One region of the Paenibacillus sp. GCM10027629 genome, then DNA from elsewhere that is predicted to be linked to it. Evidence: predicted binding sites of a transcription regulator. Region 1 holds the regulator's gene; the other holds the start of a gene.
The links. The regulator NrdR, encoded in region 1, represses ribonucleotide reductase genes. The targets are predictions, from matches to a motif close to AACACNATATATNGTGTT.
Positions count from the first base shown of each region.

Region 2: ACFQZR_RS21220 (adenosylcobalamin-dependent ribonucleoside-diphosphate reductase) is a predicted target of NrdR. The motif match lies at 5,443-5,460, and genes of this name have one in related genera.

Region 1 covers NZ_JBHTGZ010000012.1:447,729-456,043, forward strand. The annotation lists gene ACFQZR_RS22635 (TetR/AcrR family transcriptional regulator) at 1-558, shown strand, start outside; tRNA gene ACFQZR_RS22640 (tRNA-Ala) at 1,784-1,859, opposite strand; gene nrdR (transcriptional regulator NrdR) at 2,150-2,617, opposite strand; gene ACFQZR_RS22650 (alpha/beta-type small acid-soluble spore protein) at 2,732-2,950, shown strand; gene ACFQZR_RS22655 (lytic transglycosylase domain-containing protein) at 3,036-3,605, opposite strand; gene coaE (dephospho-CoA kinase) at 3,602-4,204, opposite strand; gene ytaF (sporulation membrane protein YtaF) at 4,246-4,941, opposite strand; gene mutM (DNA-formamidopyrimidine glycosylase) at 5,053-5,883, opposite strand; gene polA (DNA polymerase I) at 5,938-8,315, opposite strand, start outside.
Region 2 covers NZ_JBHTGZ010000012.1:130,749-139,063, reverse strand. The annotation lists gene ACFQZR_RS21250 (N-acetylmuramoyl-L-alanine amidase family protein) at 1-494, opposite strand, end outside; gene ACFQZR_RS21245 (YqzE family protein) at 627-845, shown strand; gene ACFQZR_RS21240 (ribonuclease FAU-1 family protein) at 905-1,453, shown strand; gene ACFQZR_RS21235 (hypothetical protein) at 1,444-2,406, opposite strand; gene ACFQZR_RS21230 (YqhG family protein) at 2,550-3,431, opposite strand; gene ACFQZR_RS21225 (DEAD/DEAH box helicase) at 3,431-5,182, opposite strand; gene ACFQZR_RS21220 (adenosylcobalamin-dependent ribonucleoside-diphosphate reductase) at 5,543-8,146, shown strand.

The DNA of each region.
Region 1 (8,315 bases):
AAATTATTAGAAGCCGCAAGGGAAGTCTTTCTTCAAGAAGGTTTTCAAAAAGCAACGATCTCGCAAATGATTAACAAAGCGAGTATCGGATACGGAACGGCATATGTACATTTTGGAGGAAAAGAAGATCTATTAATCGTATTGATGGAGGGTGTCATGGAGCGATTTTTTGAAATTGCTGAGATCTCCTTCCTGCCAAAATCGAAACAAGAAGCTGAGGAAATCGTTCGTAAACAAGCGAATGATTTTTTGAAAATGGCTGAAGCCGAACGGGATATGATGCAAGTCTTCGAACAGGCAATTGGGGTCTCTTCTTTAGTTTCAGATAAATGGAAAGCCATACGGGAAAAATTTATTCAGCGTATTTCAAAAGACGTTGCCTACGCACAACAAAACGGGTTAGCTAGATCAGGAGTTAATCATGAGATTGTGGCACGAGGTTGGTTTTTTACGAACGAAATGTACTTATGGGAAATTGTCAGGGACGAACACCATAGTTCTGTCGAGGAGATCGCTAGAACGATCACTTCTGTCTACGTCACAGGTCTTTATTTATAGTGTTGGATCTGACCATGAGTTCATCAGAACTGAGCTTTTACCTACGTGGAGGTATGAAAGTACTACCATCTACGATCATAGCTTGAGGATTCAACGCAGCCGAGTTGGCTGCGTTGTTTAAGTTTGGTGGGCCTAGGGGGATATCCGCTCGATCAACTCTCGCTATCCCTTTCTATGGGAAGTCCCATTCCTGATTAATTTTGCTATCGGAGATTACTCAACGATGACAAACTTAGTGGTAGACTGTGACGCCGTGCTCCTACATTAGAAGTATTTCTTCGATGCCTAATCTCCATTACGTCCGTGCGGGCTGAACCCGGGGTTCTCACCCCAATTGGGACTTTCCACCAAATAAAAAACGCAACCCTCATCAGGTTGCGTTGTGTTTATAATATGGTGGAGCCTAGGGGGATACCGCTCGTCTAACTCGCTATCCTTTTCAATGGGATGTCCCATTCCTGATTTAACTTGCTCCCGATGATTACTCGACGATGACGACCTTAGCGGTAGACTGAGACGCCGTTTTCTTACCCCACAAAGTGACGATCTGCATTGTAGCTTATTCCGATTACTTTGCGTTCTTTCGTGCGAAGTTTATTCACTTCTTTTCATCCGCGCGGGCAGAACCCGGAGGTCCACCCCCTAAGTAATCCACCAAAATAAAAAAGCAACCTTACGGCTGCATTTATTATTTTTGGTGGAGTCTAGGGGGATATCCGCTCGTCTAACTCGCTATCCCTTTCATGGGATGTCCATTCCTGATTAACTTGCTGTTGATTAATGCTCGACGATGACAACCTTAGCTGTAGACTGAGACGCCGTGCTCCTACATTAGAAGTTTTATCTACGAAGCATGCTCTTTTCTTTTCGTCCGCGCGGACTGAACCCTGGGGTTCTCACCCCCTAAGCAATCCACCAATTAAAAAACGCAACCCTCATCAGGTTGCGTTGTGTTAATAATTTGGTGGAGCCTAGCGGGATATCCGCTCGTCTAACTCGCTATCCCTTTCAATGGGATGTCTCATTCCTCATTTAACTTGCTGCCGTAGATTACTCGACGATGACAACCTTAGCGGTAGACTGCGACGCCGTGCTCCTGCATTAGAAGTATTTCTTCGAAGCTACTCATTCATTACGTCCGCGCGGACTGAACCCCAGGGTTCGCCCCCTAAGCAATCCACCACAACAAAAAAACCACGTCCGAAGACGCGGTTAATATTCATTGTGGTGGAGCCTAGGGGGATCGAACCCCTGACCTCATCGCTGCCAGCGATGCGCTCTCCCAGCTGAGCTAAGGCCCCATTTGCAGGACAAGCATAGCATAATTCGAAAAAAGTTGTCAATACAAAAGTTGGATAAACTCGGCGGACTATAGATCCGTTAAACGTCGAATACTAACCCATCATAACGAATAAGCGGACACAGAAGCCTTTATATGACCTATGTGAAGCCCCTCAAGGCTCCAAACCAATACATAAGCGTGCTACAGTCCGTTAGATCCGAAATCCAAGCAATTTGGGCGCATATAACGTCCTTTGTGTCCATTACACCTGCATTACTCATACCCACAGCCATGCGCGCCAAGTCCTACTTATTCATCAATCGTATGCTTCGATAACAACCCCGTTAGCTCTTTCATGAACATATTAATGTCCTTGAATTGACGATACACGGAAGCAAAACGCACATACGCGACTTCGTCCACCGGATAGAGTTGCTCCATCAGAAGCTCACCGATTGCACGGCTCTCTACCTCAGGATTTGCTGTGTTCCGCAATGCCTTCTCGACTTCAGAGACGATCATCTCCAGACGCTCCATCGGTACAGGTCTCTTCTCACATGCGCGAATGAGGCCGCGCAATACTTTGTCGCGACTGAATTCTTCGCGGTTACCTTCTTTTTTGATGACAATGAGTGGCGTCTCCTCGATCATTTCAAAAGTTGTAAACCGTCGACTGCAGCTCTCACATTCTCGACGACGTCTGATGGATCTATTCTCGTTAGCAGGCCGTGAATCCAGCACCTTTGTCCCCGAATAATCGCAATGCGGACATTTCATAAATAAATTTCCTCCGTCTCAAATCAATTACTTTAAATTTCCATTCGTCACCTGAATAACAATCATCGTTAAGCACATAATACAATTACCAACCGCAAGGAGGTGAATACAGAGATGAGCGGAAACCGTTCTAGCAACACACTTGTCGTTCCTCAAGCAACTGCTGCTCTTGATCAAATGAAATATGAAGTTGCTCAAGAGTTAGGCATCGCTATTCCACAAGATGGTTACTATGGCAACATGGTAACACGTGACACAGGTTCTATTGGTGGTTACATCACCAAACGCCTTGTAACGATCGCCGAGCAACAACTTGCCGGTCAACACAGATAATTAAACTTTTGGAGAGAAGCGTTGGTCAGGCTGTTCATACAGCTTGTCCCACGCTTTTCTTGTTTATCCCATGAAAAACAAGCCATTACAGTTCATTCTGATAAAGATCCTTATATTTATTATAATAATAAACGACACGCTGTACATAGTTTTTCGTCTCCCCGTAAGGGATCTTCTTGACGGTCTCGAATTTGCCGTCCCATGTCTCGTTCTGAAGCCACTTCGCAACCACACTCGGTCCTGCGTTGTAAGCGGCTAGCGCGACGTATGTATTATTGTTGAATTTCGTTAATAATGACTTGATATACCACGAACCGATCTGAATATTCGGTTCGGCTTCATGTTTCACCTCATCCATCGTCACGGAATCGAACTTCCCCTTCTCAATGACCCAGCTCGCCGTATTCGGCATCACCTGCATGAGCCCGAGTGCTCCCTTCCGCGATTCACTACTTAACTTATAATTACTTTCCACCCGAATAATTGCAGCGATCAGTAGAGGATCCACATCGAAGGTCTTCGCGTGCTTCACAATGGCTTCTTTATAGTGAATGGGATAAATCCATCTCCCCATCCAACTTGAATTGAAGAACAATACGGATACCAAAGCAATGAAAAGAACGAGCAATACCCTTTTTTTTCGTAATACCTTCATTCGATCCCCTTTCTGCGCAAGAATTGATCGATTTGTTCCATCGTCTGCTCAAGTCCAAAGCGGTTATCGATGACAATGTCGGCTTTTTCTTTTTTACGTTCAATATCTAGTTGCGCGTTCAGCCTTCTGACAGCTTGTTCTTCCGTAATCTCATCCCGCTTCATCAGACGTTCGATCTGTAGCTCCCGCGGGACATAGACGACCATTATCTCATCGAAAAACCCTTCATATGCTGCACCTGCCTCGTACAACAGGGGAATATCTGCCACGATCAGTTTCTCCGGATGTTCCTTCTCATACGCTGTCATCCGCTCATGAATGCTCGTCCGAATCGCAGGATGCGTAATGCTCTCCAGCACTTGACGTTCTGCCGGATTCGAGAATATGATCTCGCCGAGCCGTTTGCGATGAAGCGTTCCATCTTCTTGTAAAATATCTTGTCCAAAATGTGCTGCTACTTGCGCCAAAATGGGAGACCCTGGATCCATAATCTCTCGCGCAATTTGGTCTGCATCTATAAGTAAGGCACCCCGAGCAACAAGGAGCGACGAGACTGTACTCTTGCCCGTCGCAATGCCACCAGTTAACCCAATATTCATATTTGTCACCTCAGAATATAATACCTCAATGAAATCAACAACTAGAAAAACCTTAGGATTCCCATAATGATAAGCACGACACCTGGAATAAAGGACAGTTTGCGCAGCCATTGCAGTCCCGCGAACATCAGTCCTACCCGCGTCCCTAAATAGAGGAAGCTGCCGCTGGCAAGCGTGATCGAAATACAAGTCCATAATGGCGAGAAGCCCAACAATGCAGCACCTAATCCGGCGCCAAAAGCATCCAGCGACAACGCAATACCTAGCAATGCCGCTTCCGATGCCGATATCACACCCGAACGGTCGACATCCGCCGCCGATGGGGACTTCAAAATTTGAATGACAAGACCAAATGCCCGAATCTCAAACGTGAATACCGTCTTCTTCGTTGCCGATGCATCTTGCTTAACCGCGCTATCTTCTGTAGGTCGATTTAACTCAGTCCCCGCATCCACATCGCGATCCTTGGAGCCAATGAGTTGAATCAGCGCCCAGCCTCCGATGCCCATCAGAATTAGGGCACCAATCCATTTACTAATCTCAGGCGATACATAATTGGCAATCCATACCCCAATCAACATGGAGGTATAAATAATAATGCCTGAACAAGCGGAGATAATGATAATCGATAAGATTGGAATCCGTATTTTTCGCAAGCCATACGTAACCCCAACACCAAACCCATCCAGGCTAAGTGCGCATGCGAGCAATACTAAAGACAACAAATGCACTAGCATTCCATACCCTCCCGCCTGCAGCTCTATAAGTCACCATCGTGTTGGTGCAACTGTGCCGCAATGTCTTCCACATCATATGGGCGGGGGGAGGAATAAGTGCCTACTATTTTATTAGGAATCCGGTTGGCAGTGCGGACAATAATGTGTACCACGACCGCCAACGACTGTCTTCACAATGGCTGTACCACACGTTACACACGGCTCGTCTTTCCTGCCATAAATCTTCAAATATTGTTGGAACATGCCCATCTCACCTTGTCCATTCACATACGATTTGATCGACGACCCTCCTGCTTCCACGGCTTCTTGCAGGGTTGCGATCACGGCATGATAGATGGCTTCAAGCTGTTCATCCGAGAGCGTATTCGCTTTCACTTCCGGATGGATACCTGCTCGGAATAGGGCCTCATCGACATAAATATTCCCAATCCCGACGACATATGCCTGATTGAGCAAGGTTGGCTTAATAAGCGTAGCACGTTTACCAATGACAGCACGGAACTTCTCGAATGTAAATTGCTCATCTAGCGGTTCTAACCCGAGCTTGTTCAGCGGTGCCATCACGAACTCTTGACCCGGCTCGAAAAGATGCATCGTGCCGAACTGTCTTACATCCTTATAACGAAGCTCCGTCTGATCGGTAAAGTGAAAAATAACGTGCGTATGCTTCTCCACCGGCTCGTCCGAACGATACATCCCGTACCGTCCTTCCATCCGCAAATGCGATACGAGCACTAGCCCGTCCAATACGAGGCGCAGAAACTTCCCCCTGCGCTCGACCTTCTGGAATGTATGACCTTCCAGAAGATATGCGAACTGCAGCACATCATCTGGACGTTGTATGATTCGAGGGAGCGATACAGTGACTCGTTCGATCGTCTTCCCTACAATTAATTGATTTAATGTTCTTGTTACGGTCTCGACTTCCGGCAATTCCGGCATATGACTTCACCTCATCCTTCATTATACCGAATTCAAAGGATCTTTTCTCTTGGATTATTTTGCTTCATACCAGTTCGCACCAAAGCTCACGTCGGCTTGAAGCGGAACATCTAGTTTAAGGGCTCCCGCCATCACATCTGGTACGAGCTTCTTCATCATCTCCAGCTCCTCAGCCGGTACTTCGAACACCAATTCATCGTGTACCTGAAGCAGCATGCGGCTCTTGAGCTTCTCATCTTCAAGGCGCTTTGCCATCTGCACCATGGCAAGCTTGATAATATCTGCTGCCGTCCCTTGGATCGGCGTGTTCATTGCAGTCCGTTCCGCAAAAGAACGAAGGTTGAAGTTCGACGCCGTAATCTCAGGCAAATACCGTCTGCGTTCAAGCAACGTCGTCACATAACCGTCCTGACGCGCTTGCTTCACAATATCGTCCATATATTTGCGAACCCCTTGGAATACGGCAAAATACTGCTCAATGAACTGCGCCGCATCTCGACGTGTAATGTTCAAGTTCTGCGACAAACCATAATCACTAATCCCGTATACGATACCGAAGTTGACCGCTTTCGCTTGGCGACGCATATTCGCATCAACCGCTTCAGCCGGTACCCCGAATACATCCATGGCGGTCTTCGTATGAATGTCCATATTATGAACGAACGCTTCAATTAACTTCTCATCTTGCGATATATGCGCCAAGACCCGCAGCTCGATCTGCGAATAGTCCGCTGCGAGAATCGACCAGCCCGGTTCAGACGGCACGAATACTTTCCGGATTTTGCGTCCTTCTGCAAGACGAATCGGAATATTCTGCAAGTTCGGAAACTGACTACTAAGACGCCCTGTTGCCGCGATCGTCTGACGATAGTACGTATGCACTTTCCCAGTCTCTGGGCGTACCTCCTTGAGAAGACCTTCAACATACGTCGATTGCAGCTTCGCAATTTGTCGGTAGTGGAGAATCTGCTTCACGATATCATGATAAGGTTCCAGCTTCTCCAGCACTTCCGCATCCGTCGAATAGCCTGTCTTGGTCTTCTTCATGACCGGCAATCCTAATTTATCGAACAGAATCTCTCCAAGCTGCTTCGGTGAATTAATATTGAACTCCATCCCTGCAAGGCGATAAATATCCGCAGCCAGATGATTAATTATCACTTCAAACTCACGCCCGAGATCTCGTAGATCTTCCACGTTAACGGCAATCCCCTGTTTCTCCATATCCGCGAGAACTTTGGACAAAGGAAGCTCCAAATCGTAATACAACATATGCATCTCGTTCTGCTCCAGAGCTGCTTGCTGCTTCACCATAATCTGTTGAACAGCCATTGCCTTGCGGCCTAAATGCTCGCTAAGCGTTGCTAGGTCCGGCACTTTGAACTTGGCGCCTTTTCCGAACACATCCTCATCACGTCTCAGCGATGGTAATTCATATTTGGACGCCAAATAATCAATCGTCTGGTTCGAATCCGTCGGATCCAGAATGTAGGCTGCGAGCTGTACATCGAAAGCGGCACCTTCAAAAGCGATCCCTTGCCAATGCAGCGCAAGATCCGTCTTATGCAGATCATACCCACGCTTCGGAATGGATCCGTCTGCAATCCAAGCACGAAGAGGAGCCGATTCATCTGATTTTAACTGTGCGTAAGGTACATAATAGCTTGTATCCGACGTCCGGAAAACGACACCGATCACATCCGATTGATGCGGGTTCTCTCCGATTGACTCGGTATGGAATACTTCTACATTCGTTAAGTCCGCGACGAGGGCAGGCAGCGTGTCCGAATCAACGACGACCAAGTTCAGTGGTGCAACCACTTCAGGCTCCATACCCTCAATCGCTTCTCCAGATTCGTCTAATGCAGCAATCCGCTCAATTAACGATTTGAACTCCATTTTGCGGAAGAAAGGAATAGCTTGTACAGCCGGAATACCTTTGAACTGAAGGTCATCCCAAGTCTGCGTCAGAGGTACCTCGCGGAATATCGTAGCGAGCTCTTTACTCATTCGCGCAGAATCGGCATGCGTCTCGATGTTCTCCTTGATCTTCCCTTTTAATTCTCCAGTACTCGCGATCACATTCTCAACGGTTCCAAATTGATGAAGCAGCTTGAGCGCGGTCTTCTCACCGACCCCAGGTACGCCAGGAATATTGTCCGATGCGTCTCCCATAAGACCTTTCAAATCAATAATCTGATTCGGAGTCAAGCCGTATGTTTCCTGAATTTGCGCAGGGTCATACGCTTCGATCTCGGTAACCCCTTTACGCGTTATGGCAATGGTGACATGATCGGAAGCCAGCTGCAGCATATCTTTATCCCCGGAAATGACCATCACTTGCTTCTGCTGCTCGTCCGCTATACGCGTAAGTGTCCCAATAATATCGTCTGCCTCATAGCCGTTCAGTTCGAAATGAGTAATTCCGCACG
Region 2 (8,315 bases), 320 kb from region 1:
AGCGCATTTTGAATAATGTTCGCGAGCATGATACTACGGCCTTCTTCTTTATACAGGACAACGGGCCCACGACGGCTGCGATTTTTGTTCCAATTGACATGTAGACTGACGAGCATTTCGGTTGGAATTTCTTCCGTCAATTGTCTGCGTTGTGCTAGGTCTCTGCGATGTCTGGATTTATTGTTCAACCAATGGTTATCTTCACTAAGTGCATAGTCGCCTGTGCGATTCAGAACGGCATGAATACCATGCTTCTGAAGCATTAAATACAAGCGTGTTCCGATTTCTAGATTAATGTTCTTCTCAAGAATATTCTCATGACTTGTTCCGCCATCAATTCCGCCGTGACCAACGTCAATCACAATGACGGGATGGGTGAATACTTCGTTCATCGATGCAGGTTCCGCAGCGGCTGATGAACTCCAGGTATGACAGCTAATAAAGATAAGGATACTTGTAAGAAGAAGGCGATGGAATGTTCTAATTTGTTTCATGCTGCATTAAATCCTCCTTGAAAAAGCTTCCTGAATAGGATGCGCAAAATGAAAGAAATGATGCGCTAAGTTTATTTTTTGTACCAATGGAGCATGCTAAGAGTAAGGAATCCAGCAAGGAGGTTATGTACAATGGCCAAAAAAGGCGAAGAGCTCGTCAAGTATATTACGGAACGTGTTGTTGTCTATATGGAGACCCCTAAAGATGTCCGTAAGCAAAATCGACAAACGCGTGAGCCATGGGTATTGCGATGGTTCGGATACGTCCCGTATAGTATCCTGAAATGGGCTCAAGGAATATATAAGGTTAGTCGCGCACACGAAGAAGCACCTCCTTCATCGAAAGGTTGAAGGTAGGCGCTTCTTTTTTTGTATAATGAAATGAGGTGAGGGGGGGGAAAATTGTGAAAATGAAACGCAAAATTGCGGATTTATCGGATTGGAAACGAAAGCTTCAGGTGACTTACCGTCAGATGTTTGTGGAGGAAGCGGATTTTAAAGGATATGTCACACGAGTTCAATTTGGTGATGTTCAAGACCCGATATGGTATCAGCCAACAGCACATTACCGGTATTTGCTTGTAGACGATCAATATGTGTGGCTTCAATATTTTCCGAGCAACGCAAACTATGCAGTAACGACGGTCATTGATCCGCAAGGCGCGCTCGTCCATCATTATGTCGACATTCATGCGGGAAGCGGGGTAACGGCTGATGGGGTGCCTTATTTTGATGATTTGTTCTTAGATCTCGTGATACTGCCTTCAGGTAAACGATTTGTACTGGATGTAGAGGAACTGGAGGAAGCAAAGGAACAGGCTGTGATTACGTCGGTGCAATCGAAGCTGGCTTACAAGACCTTGCATGACTTGCAGCAAGAGATTGAAGACGCAGGTACGGCATGGTTAGGTCGATGGAAGCGGGATGCGAAGCGGCTATCGGTCATCCATCATTTATAGAATTTCCCGAAGGCGGCAAGAGATTGGAAAGGAATCCATCTCGCTCCTTCATCATGAACCATAATATAGGTAACGTTTCGCCAGGTCTGATATCCAGAGACAGCCAGTGGGATCATGTAGGAATCTTGGTACCAGTTCGACACATACGTGATTTTCGCCTTCTGATCGAGCTTTATGGACAAATGAGCAGCCGTTTTAATTTCTAAGGGCGCATGGGTTAACCAATTGATCCGTTCGAACGGGTCGAAGGTGGGTATCGGCTGTGCGCTCTTGTTAGGCATGATCACTTCTTGCATTCCAGCTTCGAGCGGTGATCCTTGCTTTAATGTCTTCTTCTGCTTGTCCCATTCTTGGTCCGTGATTAAGAGCTGCTCTCCTGTCTTGGCATTGTAATAAGCAGCAGGCTGATCCTGTGGTTCGACGCGCCATACGGCAAGCATGGGATGGAGATAATAACGTTTGATATGCAAGGTATCCGTTGTAAAAAGCTGATTGCGTTTGATCGATGAAGGAATAATGCCGTGCTGCACCAAAGAGAGGTACAGCGTATTCGTGCTGAAGAGCGGGCTAGGACCAACGCCGTATTCGGACAATGTTAGCTGCTGCGTCTCCGTTGCGCTGACGATCAGATAACCGAGTTCTTTCTCCTTCTTCGTCAATTGCACGAGCCAACTGTGCAGACCAGGTCCGAGAGGGGAGATCTCATATTCCGCGCCTTTCCAGACGGTGAAAGGTGCATGCTGTGACAAATCTTGAATCCATCCTTCAACGTGCTGAATGATCATTTGTTGATCGATGGCAGGGGATGTTATTGCGTCTGTTTCAGCTGATTGTGTCAATTCTGAAGAGGAAGCAGCGATAACTGGCGAAATGGTCGTAAATATCGCGCTATATAGCAGTATAGCAATAGCACAAGTTGACAAGAGTATGCGAATGAATCGCGATGGTTGCATGAGCGCATCACCTACTTGCATCATATTTATGATCTTATGTTCCTTATTGTAGCGGACAAGCCTGAAAAAGGTTGTTAGAACGTGTCGGCGATGCCGTGTCTGTACGCGTTCTATTTTTGCGATGTTTTAGCGAGTTTCGTCTGTTATTGCTTGGCCACCGACCTCAAATGAAAGAATCCGCAATTCATGACGGATATTCGGATACGCGGTTCGTATTGCCATGTCAGTTCTTGTTTGCGATTCGCATATTGTTCTTCTACAGATTTCTTTATTTCATCATCTTCCGTCTTGAGCAGCCCTTCATAGTAGCTGTCAATCCGCGCGATTTCGTCATCGAATCGGATTTTTGCTTCGACCGCCCATTCATCATCATAGGTTCTAATTTTTTTCTCGATATAACTCTCGAGTTGATTTCTCGCTTTGGTTAAGGTTAGGGCGCTTCGCAGTACATGAACATTAGCTGGGAGCCGCGGTGACATTTTGCGAGTCAACATGTTGTCGCAGAACTGCTCGATAATGTCTCCCGTAACCATAGATATGCCTAGCGCATGGATCTCTTCACGCTTCATATCACAGGCAAATTCAATCTTCATATTCACGCCAAGCCATTGCTCATAGGGCGTTGAGAAGTTCGATGATTTCTGCTCTGCATTGGGCAGTTCAAATAGATTAACATAAGAACCGCCCGCCTTCGCAGCTTGAAAGAATTGATCCAATCGTCGACTGCCGTAGGTGACTTCTTCCTTCAGTAATCGATGGGCGATATATCCAGGTCCTGGAGGAGGATCTGGCGGAAGCGGGGGCATTTTGTCTTTATCGAAAATAAAACAAAATTTCATCGTCTCCGGTTCTGTCCCTGTTCGATCGACGAACCCCCAGTAATAAGGGCGATTCGTAAGCTCACGGTCCGCTTGAGGCGATAACTTGACGATGACATGTCCCGGAGATTTCTCGATCAAATGGCAGTTCGTCGCATCCAAATAGCGAAGAACAAATTGCTGAACTTGCTTGGCGCTCATCACCATTATTGTGCTTCCTCCTGTGGTGCATCCTGAATGAAAGGCTCATTATCGGCAACCGTTTTTGCAATGTCTTGAAATGATTTGCCGATCGACTCTACGTTCGCGCGAATATCTTCATCTGATTTCGACTCTAACATCATTTTATAGAGCCTTTTCTCGAGAGAGTCCTGCTTCTCCATCCGTTCGAGGATGACATCCAGCTGACCAATGACCAATTCAAACAAATTGATTTTTTCGTGGAGCAGGTTAAGAATATGTTCTTCGATCGTTCCTGAGGTGGACAGGTTATAGATTTTGACATCATTCATCTGTCCGAGACGATGAACACGGCCAATCCGTTGTTCCACGCGCATCGGGTTCCAAGGGAGATCGAAATTGATCATGTTATGGCAGAATTGTAGGTTAATCCCTTCGCCGCCGGCCTCCGTTGCAATCATCACTTGCGCACGGTTGCGGAATAGATCCATCATCCAGTCCTTCTTCCCGCGGTTCATGCCGCCGCGATAGGGGACAGCCACCATATTTTTGCTGCGGAAGAAGTTCAGGAGATAATCCTGGGTTTGCCGGTATTCGGTGAAAATAATCACTTTGTCGTTCATTTCCTCAATCAATTCGAGCGCTTTCTCGGCCTTGGTATTCGCCTTGATCTGTCGAATCATATTTACGAGTTCCCAGATCTTCGCATGGATAGGGGAGTCTTCCGGCATTTTCTTCGATAGATTGATCAAGGTTAGGAATACCGCATCGCGGCTGCTGCATACTTCACGCTGCAGAGTTACGAGGGAGAGCATGCTGCTCATATCGCCGTTCAGCTCGTTATAACGATCTTTGACGAAGGCCGTAACCCCGTTGTACAACGCCATTTCTTCATCGGAGAGCGTCAGCGGCACATTTTTGACGAATCGTTTGGTGAATCCGATATTCCCGTCGCTGCGACGATTTCGAATCATCACTTTGGAGAGTTCGCTCTGCAATTGATCTTCATTCTTCGGCAGTCGCTTATCGACAATGAAATTCGCGGCAAAATCACTGACACCGCCCAGCTGCCCAGGCTTCAATAGTGTGATGAGATTATAGAGCTCGCTAAGATCATTCTGGATTGGCGTGGCCGTCAAGAGTAGGCAATATTTTTTGCGCAGTTGGGTAATGAACTGGTAGTTGGTTGTTTTCTTGTTCTTCAATTTATGGGCTTCATCAATAATCAACATGTCGTATTCGTTCTGCAGTAGCAGGTCTTTGTGCGGATCGCGTTTGGCTGTATCCATTGACGCGACGACAACATCATAGTGCCACGTATATTCTTTTTTCTGTGCAACGGCAGCGATGCCGAATTTCTGGTTCAGCTCGCGAACCCATTGCAGGACGAGAGACGCAGGCACGAGAATGAGCACTTTGCGTGCTAGGCCGCGAACGAGATATTCTTTGAGAATGAGTCCCGCCTCAATCGTCTTGCCGAGTCCCACCTCATCTGCGAGAATGGCTCGTCCGCGCATTTCGTGTAAGACCTTCGTAGCAGTCTCAATCTGGTGCGGTAGAGGACTGAGGTTGTTCAATTGCGTGAGGCACTGAAGCTCATCGAATGTGGAGACGACCTGAGATTGTTCCGCTTCATAGTTAAGAGCGAACAACGTAAAGTCATCCCAGGGGCCGTTCTTCGCTGTGCGTTCTTCTAACTCCGAGAACCACGTACGATCGAATTCGATTGGAGCTGAGGGTTGTTTGGAACGTGAAGACGTTGCAGAATTTATGGACATGATGGATTAGCTCCTTCTTGATGATGTGCGGATAATAATAAAAAAATAGTGAACTGTTCTGGTTAGTATGGACGAAAAAGGGCGGGTTCATAACTCGCTTGCAATATTCTCCAAGTAGAAGGATTTAGAATTGCAAGTCTAGAAATAAAGCGTGTGATAGAGAAAAAAGAAGCTAGATGGGACATGCTGCGGATTCTTGGCATTAATTCCACATCACACCATTAGAAAGTACAATATGTGGTATAGTATAATGATAAACGCACACAATATATTGTAAACTTTACATACAATAAATATGCGTTTTTGTGCGGAAAATCATAGGTTTATCGGTTGTTAATATGCTAGAGGAGGTTGTTTTTGTTGAATACGACGCATAAGCAGCGGTTGGAAGGATTAAGTGAGAAAATATTTTTGGATCGTTATGCATGGAAAAATGCAGATACGAACGAGACGAAGGTCGGAGATGTCGTGCTCGTATTGACCAAGGATGATCCGAAATTTCCAGCTAAAGAAGTAGGGGAAGTCATCAAGCGCGAAGGCCGTTCTGTTACCGTGAGAACACGCAGCGGTGAAGTGGTCGATTCGACGGTTGAGAAGCTGACTCTTACAGTTGAGAAGACGCCTGAGGAAATGTGGGATCGTCTGGCAGCGGCAATGGCATCGGTGGAGAAAACTCCAGAATTACAAAAACAATGGACGGAAAACTTCAGATATATATTAGATGATTGGAAATTGGTGCCGGGTGGACGGATTGCTGCCGGTGCAGGTGCAAGTGAAGAGTTGACGTTGTTCAACTGCTACGTTATTCCTTCGCCGAAAGACAGCCGTGGCGGCATTATGGCTACGTTGTCCGAAATGACCGAGATTATGGCACGCGGCGGCGGTGTCGGCATTAACTTATCCTCGCTGCGTCCACGTCGTGCGATTGTTCGCGGTGTGAATGGATCATCGAGCGGTGCGGTATCTTGGGGCGGATTGTTCAGCTACACGACAGGTTTGATCGAGCAAGGAGGTAGCCGTCGCGGCGCGCTCATGCTGATGATCAATGACTGGCATCCGGACCTCATGGATTTCATTACGGTTAAGCAGACGATGGGTCAAGTGACGAATGCGAATTTGTCAGTCTGTGTGAGCAACGGCTTCATGGAAGCCGTGAAGAAGGATCTAACGTGGGATCTTGTATTCCCTGATACTTCGGATCCAGAGTACGACGAAATCTGGGACGGCGATATGGACAAGTGGAAGAAGCTAGGCAAGAATGTCATCCACTACAATACTGTACGCGCTCGCGACGTATGGCATACGATTATGGAATCCGCTTGGAAATCGGCTGAACCTGGCGTCGTTTTCATGGAATACTACAATCAAATGTCGAACAGCTGGTATTTCAACCCGATCATTTGTACGAATCCATGCGGTGAGCAAGGTCTTCCAGGTTGGGGCGTATGTAACTTGTCCGCTATGAATCTCTCGAAGTTCTATGATGAAGCGAATCATGATGTCGATTGGGCAGAGCTGGGCCGAGTAACGCGTTATTCGGTACGTTTCTTGGATAATGTCATTGATAAGACGCCATATCATTTCGAAGAAAATAAAGAGAATCAGCAGAAGGAACGCCGCGTAGGTCTCGGAACGATGGGACTCGCAGAGCTGATGATCAAGCTCCAAATTCGTTATGGAAGTCCAGAATCATTAGAATTCTTGGATAAATTATATGGCTTTATCGCCAAAGAATCTTACCTCGCATCAGCGGAGATTGCAGGCGAGAAAGGTTCCTTCAAGGCATTTGAGCTTGAACCGTTCATGCAGAGCGGATTTATGAAAAATATCGTCGACGTGTATCCAGAAGTAGGTGCGGCGATTGAGAAGCACGGCATGCGTAACGTGACGGTGATTACGCAAGCACCGACAGGAAGTACGGGTACGATGGTGGGTACGTCCACAGGGATTGAGCCTTACTTCGCGTTCAAATTCTACCGTCAGAGCCGTCTAGGCTTCGACGAGCAGTTCGTTCCGATTGCACAAGAATGGATCGATGCGCATCCAGGTGAAGAGTTGCCAGCATATTTCGTAACGGCAATGAGCTTGTCAGCTGAAGATCATATTCGTTCCCAGGCTGCGATTCAGCGTTGGGTGGATAGCTCCATCTCGAAGACAGCGAACTGTCCTTCGGACTTCACGGTTGAAGATACGAAGCGCCTTTATGAACTTGCCTTTGATCTTGGTTGCAAAGGGGTAACCATCTACCGCGACGGCAGCCGCGATGTGCAGGTCCTTCAGACAGAGAAGAAGGAAGAGAAGAAAGAAGCTGTGATCCAAGAAGAAGCAGCTGCGACGAATGAAGAGAAGGGTGCAATTCAGACCCTCGATAAGTCGCTTCCTGTGAATGTCGATACGAACGCAAGACAAGTGTTCGACAAGCAGTACAAGAGCCGTCCGCAAGTATTACGTGGCGCAACGTATAAGATTAACACACCATTTGGTATGGCTTATATTACGATTAACGATAATGAAGGAATTCCGAGCGAAATCTTCTTGAACGTGGGTAAAGCAGGATCGGATGTCTTCGCCATGGCGGAAGCACTCGGCCGTGTATGTTCATTGTTCTTGCGTTACGGGGACCATGGTCAGAAGGAAGCACTCCTTATCAAGCACTTGAAAGGTATTGGCGGTTCCGGTGCGATCGGCTTTGGCGTTAATCGCGTAGAGTCCATCGCGGATGCAGTGGCCAAAGCGCTCGAAGCGCATATTGAGAGCAATGAGCTGGCGGCATCATCCGATATCGCGCCAATCGCAGCGACGATTGCGGTTGAGGAGTTTGAGGCCAATGCACATGCGGGACATAATCATGATGAGAGTGCATACACAACACGGGACTTATGTACATCTTGCGGTTCCGCTTCGCTGATTAATGTTGAAGGATGCAAGACATGCTCGAATTGCGGGTATAGTCGTTGCGGGTAAGAGAGGGTTAATATACTGCGTGACACACGCCGTTCGTTCGTTCGTTATAAATGAGACTGATTACAATTTGATTTGAGCTATAGCCAAACGAATGGATGGCGTTATATTGAGTCCTATATTGTTTGATTAGCCCGAAAGCTACTACGACAAGAGCAGAAGTGGCAGTCAT